Halorhodospira halophila: one gene and its partner. The protein of the gene in region 2 binds, or shares a complex with, the protein of the main gene of each other region. Links are inferred from orthologs where the notes say so. Each region holds a gene or a part of one and is shown on either strand. Other genes may lie near its edges. The genes, in order: CCR79_RS11530 and cheY.

Region 1 (8,217 bases), on a different replicon or contig from region 2:
CCTCGTCGGTAGCGAGCAGCGCGTTGATCGCCAGCAGTCCCGACGAGGGCGGGCAGTCGATGACCACGTAGTCCGGGAACGGGTCGAGCCCCGCCACGGCCCGCTGCAGCAGCCAGCCGCGCTCGCGCCCACCGGCCATCTGCTCCACCTCGGGCAGACGCGGCCCCGGCGGCACCAGACGGACCCTCTCCCGGGCGGGCTGCAGGCGCTCGGCCAGCGGCACCTGATCGAAGAGGACGTCATCGAGCCCCGGATCGAGGCCCTCAAGCCCCAGGCTGGCGGCGAAGTGGCCCTGGGGGTCGAGGTCGATACCCACCACATCGCGCCCGGCCCGGGCCAGGGCGTGGGCGACGTTCACCGAGGAGGTGGTCTTGCCCACCCCGCCCTTCTGGTTCAGAAAGCAGGTAACGCGCGATCCGGCTGCGCTCATTCCCGCTCCCCACGCGCCCGGTCCATCTCATCGGCGAGCTGCTCGAGCAGACCCACGACCTGGCGAGAGTTGTCGGCCAGCTGCTCCAGCTCACCGGCCGCGGCGTCCACCTCGCCCTGGCTGTAGAGCTTGGCGGCCTGCTTGCCGTGCTCGTGGACCGCCCGGTGCGGCGTCTCGATCTCGACGAAGGCGGGCAGCTTGCGGATCCACGGCTCCTCCACCAAGTCGTACCACTTGCCCAGGCGACAAGCGTGGTGGTCGGTGAGCTCGCGGTGATCGACATCCTCACGCCCGGCGAGCATCGCCGCGATGCGCCGCTTCCACATCACGTGGTCGAACTTGCTGCGCTCGATGAAGTAGCGCGGCAGATTGAGCTCCTCCTGACGCCCGATCTGCTCGGTGAGGATGGCGTTGGACTTGCCGAGGGCCTCCAGCGTGTGCTCCACGTCCGTGACGTTGCGCTCGGTCCGGTCCGTGACCGCGCTGATCGACTCGGCCACGTCGGTCACCGCGCCCTTCTGCTCGTTGATCACCGAGGAGACGTTGTGGATGTGCTCGGTGACCCCGCGCATGCGCTCGGCCACCTGCTGCATGGTCTCCCGCGTCTCTCCCGTGGCCGAGCGGCCCCGCTCGACGGCACCGCCCATCTCCTCGACGGAGGCGGAGATGGCCTCGGTTTCGTCACGAAGAGTCCGGATGCGCTGGGCGATGTCCACCGTGGCGCTCTTGGTCTGGTCCGCGAGCCGCCGCACCTCCTGGGCGACCACCGAGAAGCCGGCGCCGGCCTGCCCGGCCCGCGCCGCCTCCACCGAGGCGTTGAGGGCGAGCATATTGGTCTGGAAAGCGATCTCCTCGATCAGCTCGATGATCGAGCCGATCTCGTTGGAGGCCTGGTTCAGCTGCTTGACCCGCTGCGAGGCAGTCTCGGCCAGGCCGGCGATCTCCTGAACGGTCTGGTCCGTCTGCTGCGAGGCCTTGTCGCCGGAATCCACCAGCTCCTGCACGCGCTCAGTCTCGGTCGCCACCGCAGCGCTGTTGTCCGCGATGGTGTCCACACTGGCCGCCAGCTCCTCGGCGGTGGAGGCGATGGTCTGGCTACGCTCGCTGGTCTCGCGGATGGTCATGCGCATCCCGGATGCCGCAACCAGGCTCTCGGCCGCCTCGCCGGCCAACTCCACGGTCTCGCAGAGCTGACGGGTATCCCGGTCGAGGAGCTGCTCGGCGAGACGGTGCAACGCCTCGGAGACCCGACACTGCCCCGGGGGCACGCTGGCGTAATCGCCCTCCGCGATCTGCTCCACGATCCCGACCAGCTCCTCGACGCGCTCCGGAGGCAGCCAGCCGGCCTGCTCGAGGGCGTCGCGATCGGTCTCCAGCGGCGCCCCGGCACCCATTTCAGTCGTTGCCATGCTCCGTGCCTCCTTCGCTGTCCGCGCGAACCACCGCGGCGATCCGGCTCTGATCGTCGGCGATGGCCAGATCCTCGTCGCTGAGCAGCTCGTCGACATCGAGGATGATGACCATCTTGTTGTCGTCCACCGTGGCCAGCCCGCGGAGGAAATTGGTGCGCAGCGCTGCGCCGAACTCCGGGGCCGGCCGGATCTGCTCGGACTGGAACGTGTAGACCTCGGAGAGGGCGTCCACCACCAGCCCCATGATCCGCTCACGACCGCCCGCCGAAACCACGCGGACCATCACCACCACGGTGAACTTCGAGTACTCCTGGGCGGACATGCCGAAGCGTTCGCGCAGGTCGATGACCGGGACGATGGTGCCGCGCAGGTTGATCACGCCCTTGACGTAGTGCGGCGTGTTGGGGATGGGAGTGACACGCTGCCAGCCCTTGATCTCCTGCACCCGCAGGATGTCCACACCGTACTCCTCCTCCCCGAGCGTGAAGGTCAGGTACTGGTCCCCGTCGGCCGCCGCCTGCATGGCATCGACGGTATCCGCCCCGCTGCCGAGCGCGGCGGCCTTGCGGTCGTCTCCGAGGGTTCCGTGCTCGCTGTCCTGAGTCATGACTGCTCTCCGCTTGGAAACTGGGGGATCCCGGACACGAAGGGCTCAGGCGGCCTCATCGCTGTCCTCCCGGTCGGGGATGTAGGGCTGACGCCGGCCACCGCGGCTCATCTCGATCAGTCCGGCGATATCGAGGATCAGCGCCACGGTGCCGTCGCCGAGGATGGTCGCCCCGGCGATGCCGGGCACCTGCAGGTAATTGGCCTCCAGGCTCTTGATCACCACCTGCTGCTGATCGAGCAGGTCGTCGACGAAGACACCGAGGTAGGTGTCCTCGTCCTCAACGATCACCATCAGCCCGCCTCCGAGTTCACGACGCACCGGCTCGGTGTCGAAGAGCTCGTGCAGCCGGACGATAGGCACGTAGCCCTCGCGCCAGTGGTAGACCTCGCCGCGGCTGGTCACGCGGCTGACCTTGCTGGCGTCCACCTGCAGCGACTCGATGACCGAGACCAGCGGGATGATGTAGGTCTGATCCCCCACCCGGAAGAGCTGCCCATCGAGGATGGAGAGCGTCAGCGGCAGGGAGATGGTGATCGTCGTCCCCTGGCCGTGGGTGGAGCGCACATGGATGTTGCCGGAAAGGGAGCGGACGTTGCGCTTGACCACGTCCATACCCACGCCGCGGCCGGAGTACTCGGTGGCCTGGTCGTGGGTGGAAAGCCCAGGGTGGAAGATCAGGTCGTAGATCTGCTCGTCGGCCAGCTCGCTGCCATCTTCCACCAGGCCGGCGGCACGGGCCTTGCCAAGCAGCTTGTCGCGGTTGATACCGCGACCGTCGTCGGCGATCTCGATGATGATGTTGCCGCCCTTGTGGTACGCCTCGATGGTGATGGTGCCGGTCTCCGGCTTGCCCGCGGCGGCGCGCTCCTCCGGTAGCTCGATGCCGTGGTCGACGCTGTTGCGAACCAAGTGGACCAGGGGATCGATGATCTTCTCCATCACCGTCTTGTCCAGCTCGGTCTGCTCGCCCTCCATCTGGAAATCGACGGCCTTACCCAGGGCACGGCTGGTGTCGTGGACGATGCGCGGCAACCGCGAGTAGGCGAAGCTGATCGGCACCATGCGGATGCGCATGACGTTCTCCTGCAGCTCGCGGGTGTTGCGCTCGAGCTGCGCGAGGCCGTCCTGGAGTTCTTCCAGACGCTCGGCGGTGAACTCCTTGCCGATCTGGCTGAGCATCGATTGGGTGATCACCAGCTCGCCGACCATGTCGATGAGCGCGTCGATCTTCTCGGTGTCGACACGGATGGAGCTGCTGCTCCCGCCCCCACCCGCGCCGCCCCGGCGTGCGGCCGACTTGCGACCCTCGCCACCGGCCGGCGCCGCGGCCTCTGCGCCGGCGGCCGGCTCGGCGGCGACAGCCGCGGCCGCGCCGCCCTCGGCCGCCGCGGCGGGTTCCGTCCCGGCAGCCTCAAGGGGACGGATCTCGAGGCGGGCATCGTCCTCGACCCACTCGAAGACCTCGCGCACCGCCGCCTCGGTCACGTCGGCGTAGAGGCGCAGCGTCCAGGCCAGCTGACAGGTTTCCGGGTCGAGCTGCTCGAAGGGCGGCAACCCCGAGGTGTCGCACTCGACCTCGAGCTCGCCGAGATCCTGCAGCGCCAGAAACAGGCGCCGCGGGTCGTTGCCGGTAGCGAAAAGGTGCGGCTGCGGCTCGAAGCGGATCCACCACCCGCCACCGCCGGACGGCGGGGTCGCGTCTCCGCCGCCGCCCGCGCTGCCACGATCACCACCCGTATCCCCGGCGGGGCCGGAAGCCCCGGATGCCGTACCAGTGGGGGTCTGACCCAGCTGCTCATCGAGCTGACGCTGCGCGGTGCTGATCGCATCGGCGTCCAGCGCCTGATCGCTCTGGATCGCCGCGAGCATGCTGCGCAGGCAATCGACTGCATTGAGCAGCACGTTCACGGCGTCCGGTGTGACCGCCTGCTGACCGTCGCGCAGGCGGTCGAGCAATGTCTCCATGCGGTGGGTGAAGTCGGAGACGGCGGTCAGGCCGAAGGTCCCGGCACCCCCCTTGATCGAGTGCGCGGCACGAAAGACGTTGTTGAGGGTCTCCGGATCCGGACGCTCCGGGTCGAGTTCCAACAGGCCCGACTCCATGGTGTCCAGCCCCTCGAAGCTCTCCTCGAAGAAGGTCTGCAGGAACTGGCTCAGATCTACGCTCATCGCTCGCCCCCCCGTCGGGCGCTCCGGGCGCCTTCCGTCAGCGCACCACCTTCTTGATCGTGTTCACCAGCTGGTCCGGATCGAAGGGCTTGACCAGCCAGCCGGTGGCTCCGGCCGCTTTGCCCTCCTGCTTCTTTTCCGGTGCCGACTCGGTGGTCAGCAGCAGGATCGGCGTAAACTTGAAGGTAGGCAGCCCGCGGAGTTCACGGACCAGTGTGATGCCGTCCATCTTCGGCATGTTCACGTCCGTGATCACCAGGTCGAAGCCGCCCGCCTTGGCCTTGGTCAATGCGTCCGTGCCGTCCACCGCTTCGGTGACCTCGTAGCCCTGCTGCTTGAGGGTGTAGGTCACCATCTGCCGCATGGAGGCGGAATCATCGACCGCCAGGATCTTCGCCATCGTCTCGTTCCCTTAGTCTGTCGGGGTTAGCGGGCTGCGCCGCCGGGCCCGAGTTCATCGGTCAGGCCGAGATCGGCGGCAGCCTCGGTGACCGGGGCCGGCGCCCCCCCGCCCTGCCACGACCAGCCGGCGCGGCTCGCCGCCGCCCGTGCGAAGGCAGCGAGCAGCTGGACGCCGGCGGCGTCAACCTGCTGCAGCCGTGCACCATCCAGTGCCACGGGCTGCCCGGAGGACAGCGCGTCGGCCAGGGTCTCTTTGAGGGTCGCCGCCACGGTGATATCGAGCTGTTCGCCCAGATCGATGTGCTGGTGGGCCGCCATGATGTCCCTACGCGTTTGCCGGTTGTCCGTTGAGATTGCCCGTCATCATCGCTAACGGCAAGAGGCGGCATTAACTTGAGTGGCATACCTCACCGCCACAGCGCCACACGCGGGGGATCAGGAGGTGCGCGCGCGCCGCGCGTCGATGGCGGCCTCGAGCCGCTCGGCGGCCCGCTCGAGTTCGGGCAGACAGCCCCAGGCCGTTTGCAGATCGCCGGTGCGGGCAGCATCGTCGAGGCGACGGGCGCACTCCCGTGCCTCGACGGCGCGCACACTGGCCAGAGCCCCCTTGACGGGGTGAGAGATCGCGTGGACCGCCTGCGGATCACCCTGCTCCAGGGCTTCGCGCAGGGCCGCCAGGCGAGACGGAAGGTCTTCCTGCATGCGCTCGAGCAGCATGTCCGCCAGCTGCTCATCGCGACCGAGATTGTCGAGCAACTCTTCCAGGTCGATGACGGGGTGATCGGACATGGGCCGGCTCCTCTGCTTCAAGATCGGGCGGCGGGCTGCCAGCCTTCGCGCAGCCGCGGTAACAGCCGCCGGAATGCCTCGGTGCCGGCGCATTGCAGCCACTCGAAGGCCACCATCTCAGCCCCCGCCACCACCACACCGGCCTGGCGCATGCGGGCCAGGGCGAGCTCGCGATCCGCGGGCCGGCGCGAGCCGACCGCCTCGGCGACGGCGAAGACCTGGTGACCGGATTTTTGCAAACCCAGTGCCGTCTGCAGGACGCAGACGTGGGCCTCCGTGCCGGCGATGACCACCTGCTCCGGCAGGCGGATACCGGCGGCTTCGGGGTCGCGGGTCCAGGCGAAGTGCATCTTGGTATGACGCCGGGACGCCGGCACCGAGCGGGCGAGCGCCGCAACGGTCGGGCCGAGGCGTTCCGGATACTGCTCGGTCGCGTGGACGGGCTGGCCGAGCTCGTGGGCGACCCCCGCCAGCCAGTCCGCGGCGGCGACCACCTGCTCGCCGCCATCGATGGCCGGCAGCAAACGCTCCTGGAGATCGATCAGCAACAGAGCGCTGCGCGCCGGGTCGATCAGCGTATCCGTCATCGCGAGAACATCACTCCCACACCAAAGCGAACCTGCGGCTGGCTCCTGGTGGCCGTCGCCGGTGGCCAGAGGTGGACGTCCTCGGTGGCGACCACCGGATAGGTCAACGCCTGCTCACCCACCCGTCCGGTGCGTAGGGCATCCACCGCACCGCGCACCGTGATCAACCGCCCGGGGCGGTAGTCGGCGCTCTCCAGGAAGCCCGGGTAATCCACTAGGAAACGCCCCTCGGGCGAGGCCGCCGTGCGGGGTCGCTGGGCGCGATCCAGCGGGTACCCCACCACCTCGAGCCGGGTCGTCTCTTCCAAGTGTTCCACCTGGAGGATACGCCCTGCCCAGAGGACCTGGCTACCGATGACTGCCTCGCCGGCGGCAGCGGCCTCGCGCGCGGTCAGATCGGCCATCAGGTCATCATTACGCTCGAAGGGCGCCCCGGTGGCGCAGCCAAAAAGGGCTACGCCTGCCACCGCCGCCAGCAGGAGCCAGCGCGCCGCGCGGGCAGGGGACCGTCCCAGGGACAGCGCCACGGCAACCATCACCAGTACGGCCGCCGATAGGGCCCGTAGTAGTAGGGATACCCCGGATGGCGGTACCAGGGATCGCCATACCAGGGGTCGTACCACGGATCGTAGCGATAGGAGCGCGGCGTGGTGCGCTTGGGATCGGCCGGCTCCTGCCAGAGGTGATGGGCTTGGACCGCTACCACCGGGTAGGTGTAAGCGTACTCCCCGATGGCCCCCTTCACGGTCCCATCCAGGGAACCGGAGACGGTGAACTGCCGGCCGGGCGCGTAGAGGGTCGGCTCAAGAAAGCCGTCCACCCGCGCCAGGAACCGCCCCTCGGTGCGGTCGGCATCGCGCGGCTCGCCGCCGCGGCGCAGGGGACGCTCGACGATCTCCAGCCAGGTGGCGTCGGCCTCGTTGCGCACCTCGACGATCTCCCCGCCCCAGCGCACCCGCTCGCCGTCGTGGGCGCTGGCGCCATCCGCACGCACCTGGGCTAGGGAGGGGGCTTCGTCCGGAGCAGTGCGTACCGGGTCGGGCACGGTGCCCGCACACCCTAGCAACAGCCCGGCCGCCACCACCGGCAAAAGGATTCGGATGGACACCACGGCCACCTCCCTGGGAACGGGCTTGTCCCCCCTTAGTATACAAAGCCGCTAGCCGGCAGCCAGCGCCCGCCAGCGGCGCACCCACCGCGGCAGCAGGCCGTGACGGGGGGCAACCAGCAGCGCCACCAGGAACAGCGTTGCGGAAACCAGCACCATCGCCCCGCCCGAGGCGACGTCGAAGTGGTAGGCCAGATAGAGCCCCACGACCGCGGCAGTGACACCACAGAAGGCGGCCAGGACGATCATGCGGGTCAGCCGGTCGGTGAGCAGGTAGGCGGTCGCCCCCGGCGTGATGAGCATGGCCACCACGAGGATGATGCCCACCGTCTCCAGGCTGGCGACGATGGTCAGGGTCAGGAGCAGGATCAGGCCGTAGTGGATCACGGCCGTATTCATGCCCAACGCCCGGGCGTGGATCTCGTCGAAGGTGTAGGCGAACAGCGCCTTGTAACCCAAGGCCACGGCCAGCAGCGCGATCACACCGGCGCCCAGGGTGAGCAGCAGCGCCGCGCGGTCCACACCCAGCACGTTGCCGAAGAGCACGTGCATCAGGTGGGTGGAGGTGGCCACCTGGCTGATGATCACCACCCCCAAGGCAAACGCCGCCGTGAACATGATGCCGATGGCGGTATCGGACTTCAGGCGGGTGGTCCGCTCGATGAAGCCGATCCCCAGCGAGGTCAGCGCGCCAGCCAGGAAGGCGCCGA
Region 2 (7,973 bases):
AGGGCGGTGAGCAGCTCATCGAACTCGGCGTCGCTGTCGTCGCCGGTCTGCTCTTGCTGGGAGGCCGGCTGCTGCTCCTGCGCTGCCCCTGCGGCGGCGGCCGGCGGCGCACCGGCATCCGCCTGCTTGAGCCGGTCGAGCTCCTGGAGCAGCTCCGCCGAGGCCGGTTCCGGGTCGCTGCCGTTCTCGATCTGCCCGAACTGCGCGACCACCACATCGAGCGCGCGCAGGACGGTGTCCATCAGCTCCGGCGAGACCTGCTTCTCGCCATTGCGCAGCAGGTTGAAGACGTCCTCGGTGCGGTGGCAGACCTCAACCAGCGGATCGAGCCCGAGGAACCCGGCGCCCCCCTTGATGGTGTGGAAGCCGCGGAAGACCGAATTGAGCAGATCCTGGTCCTCGCCGTGCTGCTCCAGATCCACCAGCTGCTCGCCCAGCCGGTCGAGGATCTCCCGAGACTCGACCAGGAAGTCCTGCACGATGTCGTCGTCGAGGTCGATGGCCATGCTCGGCCTCCGCTGTTGTTGGGCTTCTCGGTGCCCGGGCTAAAACCCCAGGCTCGACAGGAGATCGTCCACTTCGTCCTGCCCGCTGACCACGTCGTCGCCACCCTTGCCGGGCATGGTCGGCCCCTCGCCGCGGCGCATCCGCTCGCTGGCCACCTCGGCGTCCTCGGCCGGCCGGGTGGAGGGCTGCTGGCCTTCCTCCTCGAAGCGCTGCCCGGAGATGCGCACCAGCTGGACCAGGTTCGACTCGACCTCCTCGACCAGGGCGATGACCTTGCGGATGATCTGCCCGGTCAGGTCCTGGTAGTCCTGGGCCATCAACGCCTCGTTGAGCTGATCGCTGATCTGCCGACTGTCTGCCTGGACCCGGTTGAGGAAGCCATCCAGCTCGCGGGAGAGCTCGCGGAAGTCCTCGACATTGAGCTCGCGGCGCTGGAAGGCCTGCCAGCGCTCCGCCAGCCGTGCCCCCTCCTCGGCCAGCTCCTGCGCCAGCGGCGCACTGCCCTCGATCACCGTCAGGGTGCGGTGGGCGGCCTGCTCGGTCATCGTGATGACGTAGTTCAGGCGCTCGCGGGCATCGGGGATCTCCTGGGAGGTGATATCGGCCAGGCGCTCGTCGTAGTTGAACGCCTTGATCGCCTCGTGCAGATCCCGGGTCAGCGTCCCCAGCTCGCGGAAGAGCTCGGTCTCCCGCAGGTGGGTCAGGTCGTCGATGACCGTCTGGGCACCCTCGCTGTCCCCGGCGTCGACGTGCTCCAGTAACTGCTGCGCGGCGCGGCGGTACGCCTCGAGGTCGGCGCCGCTGCTGCCCTGCTCCCGGCGCATGCTGCTCATCCCCCGCCTGCCTGGACCCGCTCGAAGATCTTGTCGATCTTCTCGCGCAGCGTCGCCGCGGTGAAGGGCTTGACGATGTAGCCGTTCACCCCGGCCTGCGCCGCCTCCATGATCTGCTCGCGCTTGGCCTCGGCGGTGACCATCAGCGTGGGCAGGTCCTTGAGATTGGCGTCGGCACGGACGTGCTTGAGCAGTTCCAGACCGGTCATGCCCGGCATGTTCCAGTCGGTGATCAGAAAGTCGATCCCGCCCTTCTGCAGGATGGGCAGCGCCGTGTTGCCGTCGTCGGCCTCGACCACGTTGTTGTAGCCGAGTTCGCGCAACAGGTTCTTGATGATCCGCCTCATCGTGGAGAAATCGTCCACAACGAGGATCTTCATGTTCTTGTCCGCTGCCACATTGCCCCCCTATCTCGAGGCCTTGCCAAAGCCGTGCTACGCCGTTCGTTCCTGCTGCTCGCGCCGCCACTCCCCGAGACGGTTGCGCAGCTTGAGCATGATCCGGCCGTGGATCTGGCTGACCCGCGACTCCGAGACCCCGAGCACCTCGCCGATCTCACGCAGGTTGAGTTCCTCATCGTAGTAGAGCGCCATGACCAGGCGCTCGCGCTCGGGCAGCTCCCGGATCGCCTCGGCCAGCTCGCCCTGGAACGCCTCGTCCTGCAGCATGGCCAGGGGGCCGGGGTCGTGCCCGGCGGGCTCGTGGGGCTCGCCGGTGCCCGGATCCTCCTGGTCGATGCTGAAGACCTTCGCCGAGGACACATCCTGCAGGATATTGTGGTATTCCGCCACCGAGATCCCCAGGGCCTCGGCCACCTCGTGGTCGCGGGCATCCCGCCCGGTCCGGTGCTCGATGCTGCGGATGGCTTCGGCCACCTCGCGGCCCTTGCGGTGGACCGAACGCGGCGTCCAGTCGAGCCGGCGCATCTCGTCGAGCATGGCGCCGCGGATGCGGATGCCGGCGTAGGTCTGGAAGCTCGCCCCCTGGGAGGAGTCGTACTGGCGCGCCGCCTCGAGCAGGCCGATCATACCGGCCTGGATCAGGTCCTCGAGCTGCACGCTCGGCGGCAGGCGGCTGGCCAGATGGTGGGCGATCCGCTTGACCAGCGAGGCGTGGCGGGTGACCAGATCCTCGTCGCCCTGCTGTGCCACCGCGGTGTACATCGCGTGACCATTCATCAGGTCACCTCTCCCCCCATGCTGCTGTATTCGATCAGTCGCTCGACGAAGAACTCCAGGTTCCCGGTGGCCCCCGAGGGGGTCGGCCACGCGTCGATTCGCCGCGCCAGATCACCGAACGCCCGCGCCGAGGGGCTGTTCGGGTAGGTCTCGACCACCGGCTGCTGCTTCTGCACCGCCCGGCGTAGGCGATCATCCTCCGGGATGGCGCCGATGAAGTCCAGGTTCAGGTCGAGGAAGCGCTCGGTGGCCACGGCCAGCTTCTGGTGCAGCATCTGCCCCTCGCGGCGGCTGCGCACGCGGTTGGCGACCAGGTGGAAGCGCTCGACCCCGTAGCGGTTGAGGACCTTGATCAGGGCGTAGGCATCGGTGATCGACGAGGGCTCATTGCAGGCGACGATGACCAGTTCGCGGCAGGCGCGCACGAAGCTGACCACGCTCTCGGAGATGCCCGCCGCGGTGTCGACGAGCAGCACATCCACCTCGCGCTGGAGCTCGCTGAAGCAGCGGATCAGCCCGGCGTGCTCGGCGGCGGTGAGCTCGGCCATGCGCTGGGTGCCCGAAGAGGCGGGCACGATGGTAAAGCCGCCGGGGGCCTCGACGAGGACCTCATCGAGGCTCGCCTCGCCGGCGAGCACGTGGGAGAGGTTGAGCTTGGGCGACAGGCCCAGGGCCACGTCGACGTTGGCCAGCCCCAGATCGGCGTCGAAGAGCATCACCTCCTGGCCCATGCGACTGAGCGCAGTGGCCAGATTCACGGAGACGTTGGTCTTGCCGACCCCGCCTTTGCCGCCGGTGACGGCGACCACCTTGACCGGTCTGGTTTTCGCCATCCTGCGCAACCCCGCCGCCTGATCGAGGCCTGGCTCTGTCAGGAACATGCGCCTCCCCCACCGAGAGCCAATGCCAGGGCTTCCTCGTCGGCCTCCTGAACGTGCTCGTCCAGCAGCGCACACGCCCGGTGCACGAGTGTATCACCCCTGGCCGCCTGAAGGTCTTCCGGCACCCGCTGCCCCACGGCCAGATAGGCGATAGGCAGCTTGGTGCGCAGGGCGCAGGTCATCGCCCCGCCCAGGCTGGAGGCCTCGTCGACCTTGGTGAAGATGCAGCCCACCGGCTCGGCGCCGGCGAAGGCGCTGACCGATTCGGTCAGCGTCGCCATCTGGGTGGCCGCTGAGAGCACCAGGTAGGTCTTCACCAGCCCCTCGGCGCTGCCCAGGGTCTTGAACTGCTCGGCCAGACGCACGTCGCGCTGGCTCATGCCCACGGTGTCGATGAGCACCAGGCCGCGGTCCATCAGATCGTCGACGATGGTCCGCAGCTCATGGCGGTTGGTGGCGGTGTAGACGGGCACATCGAGGATGCGGGCGTAGGTCAGCAGCTGGTCCTGGGCGCCGACCCGGTAGTTGTCGGTGCTCACCAGTGCCACCTGCTCGCGGCCGTGGCGCAGGGCGTAGCGCGCCGCCAGCTTGGCCACCGTGGTGGTCTTGCCGACGCCGGTGGGGCCGACCAGGGCGTAGACCCCGCCGCGGTCGACGATCTCGTCGCCGGCGATGGGCAGGTGCCGGGCGATCAGGGCCAGCGCCTTGCGGAAGGCGGTGTCGGGGTTCTCGTCGCCGCCAATGTGATCGGCCAGCTTGCGGCTGACTTCGGTGCCCATGCCGAGATCCGTGAGCCGTTTGATCACCGTGGCTCGGGCCGGGTGGCGGTGACCCATGCGGTTCCACTCGAGCAGCGAGAGCTGGTTCTCGAAGAGGCTGCGCAGGGTGCGGATCTCCTCGCGCATCTCCTGGAAGGCCGGCTCCTCCTCGACGCGACGGCGGCTCGCACCGGAGCCACCCCCGGTAGACGGGCCCTCCTGGTTGCCGGCGCTGGCCGCCTCGGCGGCGGCCCCCATGGCGGCGGCGTGCTCGACCCCGCCGAGCCCCTGGCCCCGGTCGCCACCGGGCTCGCCGCCGCTGGCCGCCCCGCCCCGACCACGCGCCGGCCGGGAGGCCGGCTCGCGTCGCGGCTGCTCGGCGCGCTTGCGCTCCACCTCCTGGTGCTCGCGGCTGAGGGCGTCGAAGAGTTCGGCGTCCTCGTCGGCGCCGCCGACGCGCAGATCGATACGCGGCTCGCGGCGCTCGCCGCCGCCGGCGCCGCTGCGCTCCTGGCCGGAACTGCGATGGGCGGCCGCGTTGGCACGGGCCCGCTCCGCCGCGCCGGTGTCGATGCGCGGCCGCCCGCGGGACGGGCCGCCCCCCTCACGCTGCGGCAGGGCGTCGTCGGCCACCGCACCACCGGCGCGCAGACTGCGCAGGCGGGCCAGTGCCGCCTCGCGAGCACGGCCGGCCTCATCCTCGGCCGGCTCCGCCTGCCCGGACGGCTCGTCCTCGGCGGCGGGCAGGTCCGGCTCACCGGGGCGCGGGCCCGGCGAGCCGTCCAGGGGCGGGATCTCGGCGGCCCGCGGATCCTGCGCGCGGGCCGCCGCCTGAACGGCGCGCTCGTCGTAGTCCACCGCCGAGATCACCTCGACGCCGCCGTCGACATTGCGCGACGAGATCACCACGGCATCCGGGCCGTGCTGCTCCTTGACCTTGCGCAGCGCCTCGCGGGTATTGGCGGCGAAGATTCGCTTGATTCGCATGGTGCGTTACCCCTGCTTGCCCGATTCCTCCTGCCCCTGACCGACGTTGGCGATGATGCGCACCTGCCGGTCATCCGGGACCTCGTTGTAGGACAGGACGTAAAGCCCCGACGCCACGTTGCGGGACAGCCGCCGCAGCCAGTGGCGCAGCGGCGGTGACGTCAGCAATACGGCGGGCTGACCGGCGGCTTCTTGACGCTCCGCCGCCTGGGCGATCGAGCGCTGCATGCGCTCGGCCAGCCCGGGCTCGATGCCGCCGCCCCCGTCCCCGGCACCCTGCACGGAATTAAGCAAGAGTTGTTCCAGCTGCGGCTCCAGGGTGATCACCGGCACCTCGCGCTGCATGCCGACGATCTCCTGGACGATCATGCGGCTGAGCGCTTCGCGCACGTGCTGAGTCAGCTGCCCCGGGTCCTTGGTCTTCTGCCCGTGCTCGGCCAGCGCCTCGACGATGGAGCGCATGTCCCGGATGGGCACGCCCTCCTCGAGCAGATTCTGCAGCACCTTGACCATCGTGGACAGGCTCAGGGTGTTGGGCACCAGCTCCTCGACCAGCTTGGGCTGGCTCTGGCCGAGCATGTCGAGCAGCTTCTGCGCCTCCTCGTGGCCGAAGAGCTGATGGGCGTTGCGCTGCACCTCCTGGGAGAGATGGGTGGCGATCACCGTGCTGGCGTCCACCACCGTGTAGCCCAGGGTCTGCGCGTAATCGTGCTGCGACGGCTCGATCCACACCGCGTCGAGACCGAAGGCCGGATCCTTGGTCGGCGTCCCGGAGAGCTCGCCGTGGACCGTCCCGGGGTTGATGGCCAGCTCGCGGCCGGGCTGCACGTCGCCCTCGGCCACGGGTACGCCGTGGATGCTGACCCGGTAGACGTTGGGTCCCAGATCGAGGTTGTCGCGGATGTGCACCGGCTGGACCAGGAAACCCAGGTCCTGGGAGAGCTTCTTGCGCACCCCCTTGATCCGGGTCAGCAGCTGCCCGCCCTGATTGCGGTCGACCAGCGGGATCAGGCCGTAACCCACTTCCAGGCCCACCGGGTCCACCGGGGGCACGTCGTCCCAGGTGAGCTCTTTCTGCTCGGGGTCCTCCCGCTCGGCATCGGCCTGCTCGGATGCCGCCGGCTGCTGAGCCGCGGCGGCCGCCTCGGCCTCGCGCCTGCCGGCGTACCACGCCCCCAGCGCGCACAGCCCGGCGAAGAAGAGAAACGGCACCGGCGGCAGCCCCGGCGCCAGACCAAGCAGGCCGATGATCCCGGCGACGACCCAGAGCACCCGCGGGTTGCTGAACAGCTGCTCCATGATGTCGTCGGTCATCCGCCGCGTATCCGAGCGGCGGGTGACCAGGATGGCCGTCGCGCTGGAGAGCACCAGCGAGGGGATCTGCGCCACCAGGCCGTCGCCGATGGTCAGCAGGGTGTAGTTGCGGGCGGCCTCGTCGGCCGGCATGCCGTGCTGGGTCATGCCGATGATCAGCCCGCCGACGATATTGATCAGCAGGATCAGGATGCCGGCGATCGCGTCACCGCGGACGAACTTGGCGGCACCGTCCATGGAGCCGTAGAAGTCGGCCTCCTGCGCCACCTCCTGGCGCCGGTTGCGCGCCTCCTCCTGGCTGATGATCCCGGCGTTGAGGTCGGCGTCGATGGCCATCTGCTTGCCGGGCAGCGCATCCAGGGTGAAGCGCGCCGAGACCTCGGAGATGCGCCCGGCGCCCTTGGTGACCACGACGAAGTTGATGATCACCAGGATGGCGAAGACCACGAAGCCGACCACGTAGTTGGCGCCAACGACGAACTCGCCGAACGACTGGATGACGTTGCCCGCCGCGTCGGTGCCGGTATGACCGTCGAGGAGGATGATCCGCGTCGAGGCGATGTTCAGCGCCAGGCGCAGCAGCGTGGCCACCAGCAGGATCGTCGGGAAAACCGCGAACTCCAGCGGCCGCATGATGTAGACGGTGACCAGGAGGATCGACAGCGACAGGACGATGTTGAAGGTGAACAGCATGTCCAGCGCCAGCGGCGGCAGGGGCACGATCATCATCGCCAACAGGGCAATGACCAGCAGCGGCGTACCCAGCCCCCGGGAGCCGAGGCTGCGGATCTGATCGGCGATGGCCGAATTCATCGGCGGCTATCCCCTCCTGGCTCATCGGATGGTGCACCGCCGCCGGCGTCGTAGCCCGACGGAACCTCCGGCTCGGGCCGCTGCGGCGGCGTCCAGCCGCGGCGCTGCGCGGCCTGGAACTGGTAGACGTAGGCCAGCACCTGGGCGACGGCGAAGTAGAGCGCGCCCGGGATCTCCTGGTCCAGATCGGCGGAATGATACAAGGCCCGTGCCAGCGGCGGGGCCTGGAAGATCAGGATGTCGTTCTCCTCGGCGATCTGGCGGATGCGCGCAGCAAGCAGGTCGGCGCCCTTGGCCACCACCGTGGGCGCACGCATGGACGACTGATCGTATTTGAGCGCCACGGCGTAGTGGGCCGGGTTGGTGATGACCACATCGGCATCGGGGACCTGCTCCATCATGCGCCGGTTGGTCATCTCCCGCTGCTGCTCGCGAACCCGCTGCTTGACCTCCGGCTTGCCCTCGGTCTGCTTGAACTCCTCTTTAACCTCCTGGCGGGTCATGCGGATCTTCTGGGTGTGGTCGTAGATCTGGTAGGGGATGTCGATGGCCACCACCACCAGCATCGACAGTGCCAGCAGGAAGAAGAAGATGTAGAACAGCCGCATGCCCTCGGCCATGGAGGGCTCGAGGGGGGCCCGGCTCATGGTGTAGAAGTTGTCCCAGAAGAGGACAAACAGCCCGACGGCGGTGCCGCCGATG

Evidence for each region.
Region 1: the proteins of cheY (region 2) and CCR79_RS11530 are in contact, whole or in part, in a solved structure (PDB 1A0O), measured with the Escherichia coli proteins. The link is inferred for Halorhodospira halophila from one-to-one orthologs.

The regions. Positions count from the first base shown.
Region 1 is NZ_NHSN01000028.1:4,922-13,138, forward strand. The notes cover bases 2,059-5,011. They hold CCR79_RS11530 (chemotaxis protein CheA), read right to left. Parts: upstream 4,622-5,011; coding sequence 2,495-4,621; downstream 2,059-2,494. Other genes in these bases: CCR79_RS11525 (chemotaxis protein CheW), read right to left, coding at 2,059-2,365; CCR79_RS11535 (response regulator), read right to left, coding at 4,659-5,011. In the rest of the region: CCR79_RS11515 (ParA family protein), read right to left, coding at 1-430; CCR79_RS11520 (methyl-accepting chemotaxis protein), read right to left, coding at 427-1,839; more of CCR79_RS11525, read right to left, coding at 1,826-2,058; more of CCR79_RS11535, read right to left, coding at 5,012-5,021; CCR79_RS11540 (STAS domain-containing protein), read right to left, coding at 5,048-5,341; CCR79_RS11545 (Hpt domain-containing protein), read right to left, coding at 5,459-5,812; CCR79_RS11550 (isochorismatase family protein), read right to left, coding at 5,830-6,399; CCR79_RS11555 (Slp family lipoprotein), read right to left, coding at 6,396-6,926; CCR79_RS11560 (Slp family lipoprotein), read right to left, coding at 6,935-7,507; CCR79_RS11565 (metal ABC transporter permease), read right to left, coding at 7,559-8,217. UniProt on the Escherichia coli protein: Involved in the transmission of sensory signals from the chemoreceptors to the flagellar motors. CheA is autophosphorylated; it can transfer its phosphate group to either CheB or CheY.
Region 2 is NZ_NHSN01000009.1:349-8,321, forward strand. The notes cover bases 29-2,737. They hold cheY (chemotaxis response regulator CheY), read right to left. Parts: upstream 1,721-2,737; coding sequence 1,337-1,720; downstream 29-1,336. Other genes in these bases: CCR79_RS02805 (protein phosphatase CheZ), read right to left, coding at 546-1,331; CCR79_RS02815 (RNA polymerase sigma factor FliA), read right to left, coding at 1,775-2,518; CCR79_RS02820 (MinD/ParA family protein), read right to left, coding at 2,518-2,737. Outside these bases: more of CCR79_RS02820, read right to left, coding at 2,738-3,351; flagellar biosynthesis protein FlhF, read right to left, coding at 3,390-5,144; flagellar biosynthesis protein FlhA, read right to left, coding at 5,151-7,271; flagellar biosynthesis protein FlhB, read right to left, coding at 7,268-7,973. UniProt on the Escherichia coli protein: Involved in the transmission of sensory signals from the chemoreceptors to the flagellar motors.